DNA from 2 places in the Pontibacillus sp. HN14 genome. Region 1 is predicted to be linked to the other one. Evidence: a T-box and tRNA genes for the amino acid it is inferred to sense, from the RefSeq annotation. Region 1 holds a T-box; the other holds one or more tRNA genes.
What was found. A T-box is a leader RNA that pairs with one kind of tRNA and senses whether it is charged. The one in region 1 lies ahead of argS (arginine--tRNA ligase), so its partner is inferred to be a tRNA-Arg.

Region 1 (4,428 bases):
CAGCAATGTTACAAGATTCAGAAGTGATGAGGTATATAGGGAATGGTAGTGTGAAAGAAGAGGGAGAGGCAACTCGTTTGATAAATCGGATTCTAGAGACCTATAAAGAAGACCCAAACCTCAGGTTGAAACTTTTGATAAGAAAAGAAGATGAGGTGAAGTTGGGTCATGCGGGCATTGTTCCGCAAATGGTAGATGGTAAAGAAGAGTGGGAGATTGGTTACTGGATCGCTCGTCCTCATTGGGGAGAGGGATATGCATCAGAAGTGGCTAGATCACTGAAAGACTTTGGATTCAAAAGTCTTAAAGCGAAAAAGCTTATATCACTCATCCAGCCAGGAAACCTTGCCTCAAGAAGAGTGGCTGAAAAGCTTGGGATGAGCGTGGAGCGGTCTATCACATTTTCTGGTCAAGACGTGCTCTTGTATTCTATTTCAAATCATAAGTAGCCCACATATAATTCTTGAGGAAAACTAATCCTTCTGTTTACATTTGATACCTCGTAAGAAAGGAGGGCTAAAATGTGTTTAATTAATTTAGCTTATAAAGTGGATCAAACATATGATTTAGTTGTAGCCGCGAACCGGGATGAATTTTACCAAAGAGAAACCGCCAAAGCTCACTTCTGGGAGGATGCTCCACATATACTGGCTGGACGGGACCTTGAGAAAATGGGGACGTGGATGGGCGTTACGAAGGTAGGTCGCTTCGCTGCTCTAACTAATTACCGTGGCCCTGATGAAGAGAAAGGAGGGACACGTTCTCGTGGGGAGTTGGTTAGTGATTTCTTAAAAGGGACGGATTCACCACAAGAGTTTCTCGAGGCCGTTCATGAAAGGAAACATTCTTATCCGGGCTTTAACTTGATCGTCTCAGACGGGGATTCTTTATATTATTATTCAAACCGGCAAGGAGAGATCCGGGAACTGCAACCTGGTATCTATGGTTTAAGTAATCATTTGTTAGATACTCCCTGGCCTAAAGTCATAAAAGGGAAAAAATGGCTATCCGATTGCCTGGAGAGTCAAACAGATAATGTGGATGCATGCTTATTCCAAACACTTCAGCATGCTGAACCCGCAAATGATGAAGAGTTGCCTGATACAGGCATTCCCCTTGAGTGGGAGCGGAGTCTGTCGTCCCTGTTTATAGACACGCCGAATTACGGGACAAGAGCGTCTACGTTGGTGTACCAAAAGGGAGGACATTCAAGGTTTGTGGAACGCGTTTATAGCGACGGTAGTTTTGAGGACCGTCTGTTCGAATTATAAAGATAAAAGAATAGATTTATACAGAATAGCGACTATTAGGACTTTATCGTTCTTCCCTCTTTCATAATAATATATGGGTTGCAAGTTGAGGGGGAAATTCCTAGAATAAATTTTTCTTTACAGCTTCCATTCTTTCATATATAATTTCTTCCAATTAAACAAACGTAACCTAAGAAAAAGAGAGTAGTCGTTGGAAGACATTAAGAGAGCCGGGGACGGTGGGAGCCTGGTGGTAAGAAAGCGACGAACCGGACTTTTGAGGTATAGCTCTGAACGAAAGTAGGGGCTATCGGTACTTGCCGTTAACAAGAACCTAAGCTGACCTTTCTTTAAGAAAGGTAATGAGAGTGGCACCGCGGAAACGATACCCGTCTCTCCTCCTGTAATGGGAGGGGAGGCGGGTTTTTTGTTTAGAGAAAGGATGGAGGAAATGAAAAACGTTAAAAAGGAAATTACAAAAGCATTAGGTGACGAATTACATGAATACCTTTCACTGCAAAAGATAGATGAGCTCCTTGAAGTTCCAAAACACGAGAATATGGGGGACTTAGCTTTTCCATGCTTTGAACTGGCAAAAGTCTTTAGAAAGAATCCATCACAAATTGCAGCAGATCTCTCAGCGAGTATAAAGCTCTCACCTCTTGTGGTGTCTACTATAAAAGCGGTCGGCCCTTATGTGAACTTCTTTTATAACAAGGAAGCCTACACCAAAGAGCTTATGACTTCGGTATTGAAGAGTGCTCACACATACGGAAGCCATACATTTGGGAATGAAAAGACCATTCCCATGGATCTATCAAGCCCAAATATTGCGAAACCATTCTCCATGGGTCATCTTCGTTCTACGGTTATAGGGAATGCGGTTGGAAAGATCCTTGAGAAGTGCGGCTATAATGTAGTTCGCATCAATTACCTTGGAGATTGGGGGACTCAATTTGGAAAGTTAATTGCGGCTTATACATTATGGGGAGAAGGAGAGAAAGTTCGTAGCAATCCTATACAAGAGCTATTGGCGTTATATGTTAGGTTCCACGAAGAAGCGGAAAAAGACGCGTCACTTGTGGAAATGGGGCGCGCCTGGTTCGTAAAGCTTGAAAAAGGAGATCCGGAGGCAATAAAGCTATGGAAGTGGTTCAAGGAAGAATCTCTCCTATCATTTAAGGGGATTTATAACCTGCTAAATGTCTCGTTTGATTCGTATAAAGGGGAATCCTCCCACCACCAGCAGTCAGAAGAGATCCTTACCCTTTTAAAGGAAAAGGGGTTACTTGAAGAATCTGATGGAGCCCTTGTCGTTCGTTTGGATGAAGAGGGTCTGCCACCAGCTCTTATTCAAAAATCTGATGGAACCACCCTATATACCACGCGTGACCTGGCTGCGGCTATATTTAGAAAGAAAACATATAACCATGCTGCCTCTTTATATGTGGTGGGAAATGAACAGAGCTTGCATTTTAAACAATTAAGAGCTGTGTTGAAGAAAATGGGCTACGACTGGGCAGACGAAATCACTCACGTTCCATTTGGCATGATGCTTAAAGACGGGAAGAAAATGTCGACCCGCAAAGGGAAAGTTGTCTTCTTAGAAGAGGCGCTCGAGAAATCAATTCAGTTTGCCAAACAGAATATAGAAGAGAAGAACCCGGGTCTTAATCAGAAAGAAGACGTTGCACGTAAAGTTGGTGTTGGAGCGGTCATTTTCCACGACTTAAAGAACGATCGCTTAAATGATGTAGAGTTCTCTTATGAGGAAATGCTGAAATTCGAAGGTGGAACAGCGCCTTACTTGCAATATACGTATGCTCGTGCGAAATCTATTTTGAGAAAAGCGGAGGGGGACGTTACTTCCTATTCTTTCAATGCAGAGGACTGGGGTTACGCTTGGTCTGTAGTACAAAAGGTAGCCGCATTCCCTGAAGTGATTGAACAAGCTGCCCATTATTACGATCCTTCAAAAGTGGCGAAATATTTATTAAAACTGGCACAATCCTTTAATGCCTATTATGCGAATGTACGCATTTTAGAAACAGGTTCCTACCAGAATGGCCGCCTTGCGTTGACGGAAGCAGTCGCTATTGTGATCGGTGAGGGACTACGCCTTCTGGGAGTTGAGGTGCCTGAAGAGATGTAGATCCTTAGATAGAAGAGGCTTAGTAGAAATAGGGAAGAGGTCAACACTCTTCCCCGTTTTCTAGCAATCTTTAAAGTGTTTAGGTGTTCTCTCTTCTTACTCAATCGGAAAAATGTACACTAAGTACTTGAATTCATTCTCTAATCCTATCTTCCGGGCAATAGCATTCGAAGGTGTATTTGCCTCCTCGCAATCCCAATAAGGCTTCATCCCCTTATCTAAACAATCTTTCACTACGGAGCGAGCTGCTCTTTGAGCTAACTTATTTCCCTGGTAGGTCTCTATTGTTTCTATATCCAGGGCGTGAGTATTCTCCGCTACAAATCCTGAGAAACATAAACTTACGATTCTCTTTCGATGGACTACGCAATACCCTATTCCTTTTTGAAAAAAGTCCTCTGGGGAAGACCAGAATTCTAATAGTTTAGAGTGTAAAAAATCTATATTCTCAATGGTGAGACTTTTATTCTCGAAAAGTTCTCTACAGATTTGGAATACGTTATAATCTTTTTCAATAGGAGGTACATTTGTTTCTTTAACTTGGCTTTTCCTTAACTTATAAACACTTTGATGACTTACATTCATAGGACGTTGTTCAAAGATACGCTCTATTGTTTGATCCCAACCTGAATGATTCCCTATGGCTATAAAATGCTTCAACCCGAGCTCCTTTGCTTCAGGAAAAATTACGTCATCGATAAATTCATTTAAATCATGATTAAACTCTTCATTTCCTTCATCTCCTATGAAGAAAAACCCATCATGGTTACCTAACCAAATTAGTCCTGTTGTCGGAGAATCAGTATGATCTACAAAGATTCGACCTCGGTTATTTCCTTCTATTATTGCTTTAACTTCCAGGTGACCCTCATCATTGATTAAAGTTTTGCATTTATAAAATTCATTGTGATTTAGTTCACTGATCATTATGACCCTCCTCTAGTTTTCGTGATATAATCCATGATTTTATAAGTCAGATTATTCAAATATGTTACAATATTAACAGTTTTTATGAAGGTGTGCTTC
Region 2 (4,428 bases), on a different contig from region 1:
TCCTCTACCGATTCTGCGAACGCCTAGCTATGAATAAAGGCTTGCTAGGTCATTATTGACCTGGCATAGTTTGGGCGCTGTTTCCGTTAACTTTAGATGAGTGGAAGGTGGGCCTGGAAACTACTCGCTTTCCTGTGGGGAGCTGGTGAGCCTCCTCAGCCGGCAAAGCCGGCTTCCGGGGTCTCACCTAGGCTCTTCTGCCCACGGGAGTCTCGCAGTTTCCAGGCCCACCTTTTCTGTAATGGGAATAACGGAAACATAGGAAATGCCTTCTTTTTTGCCGGCCTTAAGCTGAAGGCCGTTCGTAAAATTCTAGCCAGGGGTGTCTGGGGAACGGGGAGACTCCTACGGGAGAAAGAGGTCGACGAGACCCCGCAACGAAGTGAGGAGGCTCGACAGCTCGCCCGTGGAAAGCGAGTCGTTCCCCAGACACCCCAAACGCTCATTAAACATAACGGCCCTAACTACACTGTTGAACGGAGGCAAAAAAAGGAGCGTTTTTGATGGGGAGATAGAGGGAAAGTTCATGAGTGAAGTCGAAGAGGTGATCTCATGAATAAACGAAATCTAGTCATTATATTACTAGCAGCTGTGTCTATGACGTTCTTTTATTTAATTGTAGAATTAAGCTTCATGGCAGATGTTTCAAAAGGAATGATCTTTGCGATCTTCTTAGTCTTTGCCGTTTTCTTTCTACTCTATTTATTATTTGCTCTTCCTATTCTTATCTATTTACAACGTAAGATCGGCGATCGAAATTATAGCCTGAAGTATTTCCTTTCCTTTTTGGTGGGGTCTTTTCTTGTGCATTTGTTAATAAACCCATTATTAAATGAGTATCAATCGCCATTTGTTACTCCGGAGTGGTATGTTTACGTTGTAAGTACAGCGCTATTTATTTGGCTTTGGGATTCTGCGAAGGTGAAAGTTTACGCATAAGAAAGACCGCACTGATTATAATCAGTGCGGTCTTTTTCTAATGCATGAATTAGCCTTGGCTACGTTCGAATACGTTGTCAATTAGGCCGTAATCTTTTGCTTCTTGAGCGGTCATGAAGTTGTCACGGTCTGTGTCGCGTTCGATGACGGATAGGTCTTGACCTGTGCGCTCAGAAAGGATTTGGTTCAGTTTCTCACGCATTTTGATGATGCGTTTTGCGTGGATTTCAATGTCAGATGCCTGACCTTGAGTTCCGCCAAGTGGTTGGTGAATCATGACTTCACTGTTAGGAAGCGCAGAGCGTTTTCCTGGTTCACCAGCTGCTAGAAGGAAAGCACCCATAGAAGCTGCCATACCTGTGCAGATTGTTGCTACATTTGGCTTGATGAACTGCATTGTGTCATAAATCGCCATACCAGCCGTGATGGAGCCGCCTGGAGAGTTAATGTATAGAGAAATATCCTTCTCTGGATCTTCTGCTTGTAGGAAAAGCATTTGTGCTACAATTGAGTTAGCTACGTTGTCGTCAATCGCGCTACCAAGCATAATGATACGGTCTTTCAGTAGACGTGAATAAATATCGTATGCACGTTCACCGCGGTTTGTTTGTTCAATAACTGTAGGGATTAAATTCATGAAATTCTCCTCCTTTAAATCGTGTTCTAACACTAAGTAAGTACCGAATTAATTTTATCATACATGCAAGGTCAAAAAAGGTCAAACAAAAGGATTGATGTTTTGTTGCTTACTATGTAGATGACCTTTTGATCCCTTATATTAGTGTATGTAGCTCCGGCTACACATACAATCATTTTTTCCCCATTTCTATAAAGCTAAACGTTCATAAGCGTTATTTTCTAAGGGCTCGTATTTGCCAGATCGCCTGATGAATATTCTTCGACAAATCCTTCTCTCTTACCTCCCATACATTCCACCCATTTCGAATTAAGAATTTAGTCCTCTTCTTCAAACGGCGTTTCCTCACAGGATGCAATAGATCTTCAGGTTTATAAAATAAAATGGCAACTTTCACATCTAGCAAAGCAAGATCTACTTGAACTCTTCCTACTTTAACATGGGTATAAGGAAGAAATCCGTAACATCTAAGAGAATAGTAAGTTTTACGAAGACCTGGGGAATGATGAGGAGGCTCGTACGAATCATCTTGTAAACTAGGAATGGGATAACGAAATATACCAAGCCCTCCGATTATTATTAATGAAAAGATTAAGCATACCCATATACCAACCGCCAATGACATAGAACATCACCTCGAAGATAGCATCTCCAAAAGCGGTAGAGGTCATACAGGGTGAAATGGGTCTTGAATTTTCAAAATGGGAACCGTATAATGAAATATGTCCTGAAAAATTAATGACATGCGCTCGTAGCTCAGCAGGATAGAGCGGTAGGTTCCGGTCCTACGTCTGTCGGGGGTTCGAATCCTCTCGAGCGCGCTTATAAAAACGCCTTCTCTCACATTGAGAGAAGGCGTTTTGCGTATCGCGAGGTTTATCTAATGCCGTTTAAAGGAAATGGATAAATGTAAAATTAATCTAGTTATCATGAAAGGTGGAAAAGAATATGTTCAATCGCTTTGATCGAGGACGTCACTTAACACCTGAACAGAAAGAAGAAATGCTAGACCGCAGAAGAGAGAAGATTATGGCCGAAAACGAGGCTAAACATAACTTGGAAGAAGATTCGGATGAAAAAGAAGGTAAAGAGTAAAGAAATATAGCTCTATGGAAGAGATGAAGCCTGAAGTGGAATTTCCGCTTCGGGCTTTTTCGTTTAATAATCTTTGGATAAGCCTAGGATTGATTGCTTAAAAAGCCGGGCCGTTCAATTACATATCGCCAGCCGCCCCAAGCACTCTTTTCGCAACGGACCTTTTAATATAAAGCGGGGATTAGTAGTCCGATTATGGGAGGGAAGCGGCTTTCTTCTATATAAATAGATTTGCTATAATAGTAAATGAAATCGTTTTCTAGGAAGGGCGGAGGTCTGTGTGAAGCATCAATTGAATCAAGAGCAGCGGTTAACATGGAAGATGACGCAAAGGTTGAGTCAAGCTATTGAAATGCTAGCTTATAACGGACAAGACCTTGTACGCTTTCTTCAAGACCAAGCCGAAGTAAATCCTCTCATTGAAGTGTCTGTTACTTCTCCGATTCCAAAAGGGGGACAGAGTGGTTCCTTGGAGTTCGTTCAATCTGTGCAAGAAAAGTCCTTTCATGATCATTTGCAAGATCAGCTGGTAGAAAGTGCGATCCCTTCTACTCTTCTTCCTTTGGTCCAATACGGTATCGATTCTCTTAATGATCATGGCTATTTGGATATCACTGTGGAAGAGTGGAGCAAGGTATGTGGGGCTTCTTTAGCAGAAACGGAAGAGGCTTTGTCATTTATCCAATCTTTGCACCCTGCTGGAGTTGGAGCAAGGTCGCTTCAAGAGTGTATTGCGATTCAATTAAAACGGGACCAACATCCTATGTATATGATTCAGCTCGTCTATGACCATATTCAATGGGTGGCGGACCAGGACATGGAGTCTATCCAAGATGAGTACGGAATTTCGATGGAAGAGGCAAAGCGTGCAATAGAAGTCATTCAGACTTGCCACCCTAGGCCAGGGATTCAGTATTCCTCCGTGAAAGAGGATTATATTGTCCCGGATGGAGAAGTGTTGAAAGTAAAAGGCGAATGGGTAGTCAGACTATCTCCTTGGAATACACCTAAAGTGGTCGTCGATGAAGAAATGTACGCCTTATCAAACGAACATCAAGAAGCATCTGCTTATTTAGAAGAAAAGTATCAACATGCTAAGTGGCTGCAGATGGCTATTGAGCAGAGGAAACAGAATATGAAAGCTATTATGGAAGAGATCGTAAAGAGACAGGTCCCTTTCTTTGAATATGGGGCTAAAGAGATGCAATCCCTACGAATGAGAGAAGTGGCTGAGGTATCGGGGGTTCATGTATCTACTATAAGCAGGGCTGTTCGTCATAAATATGTTCAATCTCCACAAGGAATTGTGCCTTTAAGGGATTTCTTTCAACAAGGTTTGAGGATGAGGAATGGACAAGAAACGTCAACGGAAGCCATTAAACATTTATTAAAAGAAACGATTCGAACGGAGAATAAACAAAAGCCATATTCTGATCAAACGTTAAGCCAAATGCTTTATGATCAATTTGGTATTTACATTTCAAGAAGAACTGTGGCAAAATATCGGGAATCCCTATACATACCATCGTCTACTAAAAGAAAGAAGAGGGGGTGACGTCTTGACGACGACTATTGTTTTATATACGAAGAAAGATTGTCCGTTGTGTGATGAAGCTAAAGAATCAATTGAAACGCTATCCTATGATTATGATTTTGTGATCCGGGAAAGGGATATTTATGAAGAGGATGAGTTAATTGAACGATACGGTCTCATGATCCCTGTAGTAGAAATAGACGGGAAAGAAGTCGATTATGGG

Region 2: it has a tRNA-Arg gene. The T-box ahead of argS (arginine--tRNA ligase) is inferred to sense a tRNA for this amino acid. The anticodon was not compared.

Annotation. Positions count from the first base shown of each region.
Region 1 covers NZ_JAJOLR010000001.1:1,244,541-1,248,968, reverse strand. Annotated here, with positions in the region: gene LQ226_RS06455 (GNAT family N-acetyltransferase) at 1-449, shown strand, start outside; gene LQ226_RS06450 (NRDE family protein) at 522-1,271, shown strand; T-box leader at 1,434-1,650, shown strand; gene argS (arginine--tRNA ligase) at 1,693-3,402, shown strand; gene LQ226_RS06440 (GNAT family N-acetyltransferase) at 3,499-4,329, opposite strand.
Region 2 covers NZ_JAJOLR010000005.1:270,994-275,421, reverse strand. Annotated here, with positions in the region: gene LQ226_RS16295 (ABC transporter permease) at 1-59, shown strand, start outside; gene LQ226_RS16290 (UPF0715 family protein) at 553-939, shown strand; gene clpP (ATP-dependent Clp endopeptidase proteolytic subunit ClpP) at 989-1,576, opposite strand; gene LQ226_RS16280 (hypothetical protein) at 1,791-2,201, opposite strand; tRNA gene LQ226_RS16275 (tRNA-Arg) at 2,322-2,397, shown strand; gene LQ226_RS16270 (hypothetical protein) at 2,525-2,671, shown strand; gene rpoN (RNA polymerase factor sigma-54) at 2,952-4,226, shown strand; gene LQ226_RS16260 (glutaredoxin family protein) at 4,231-4,428, shown strand, end outside.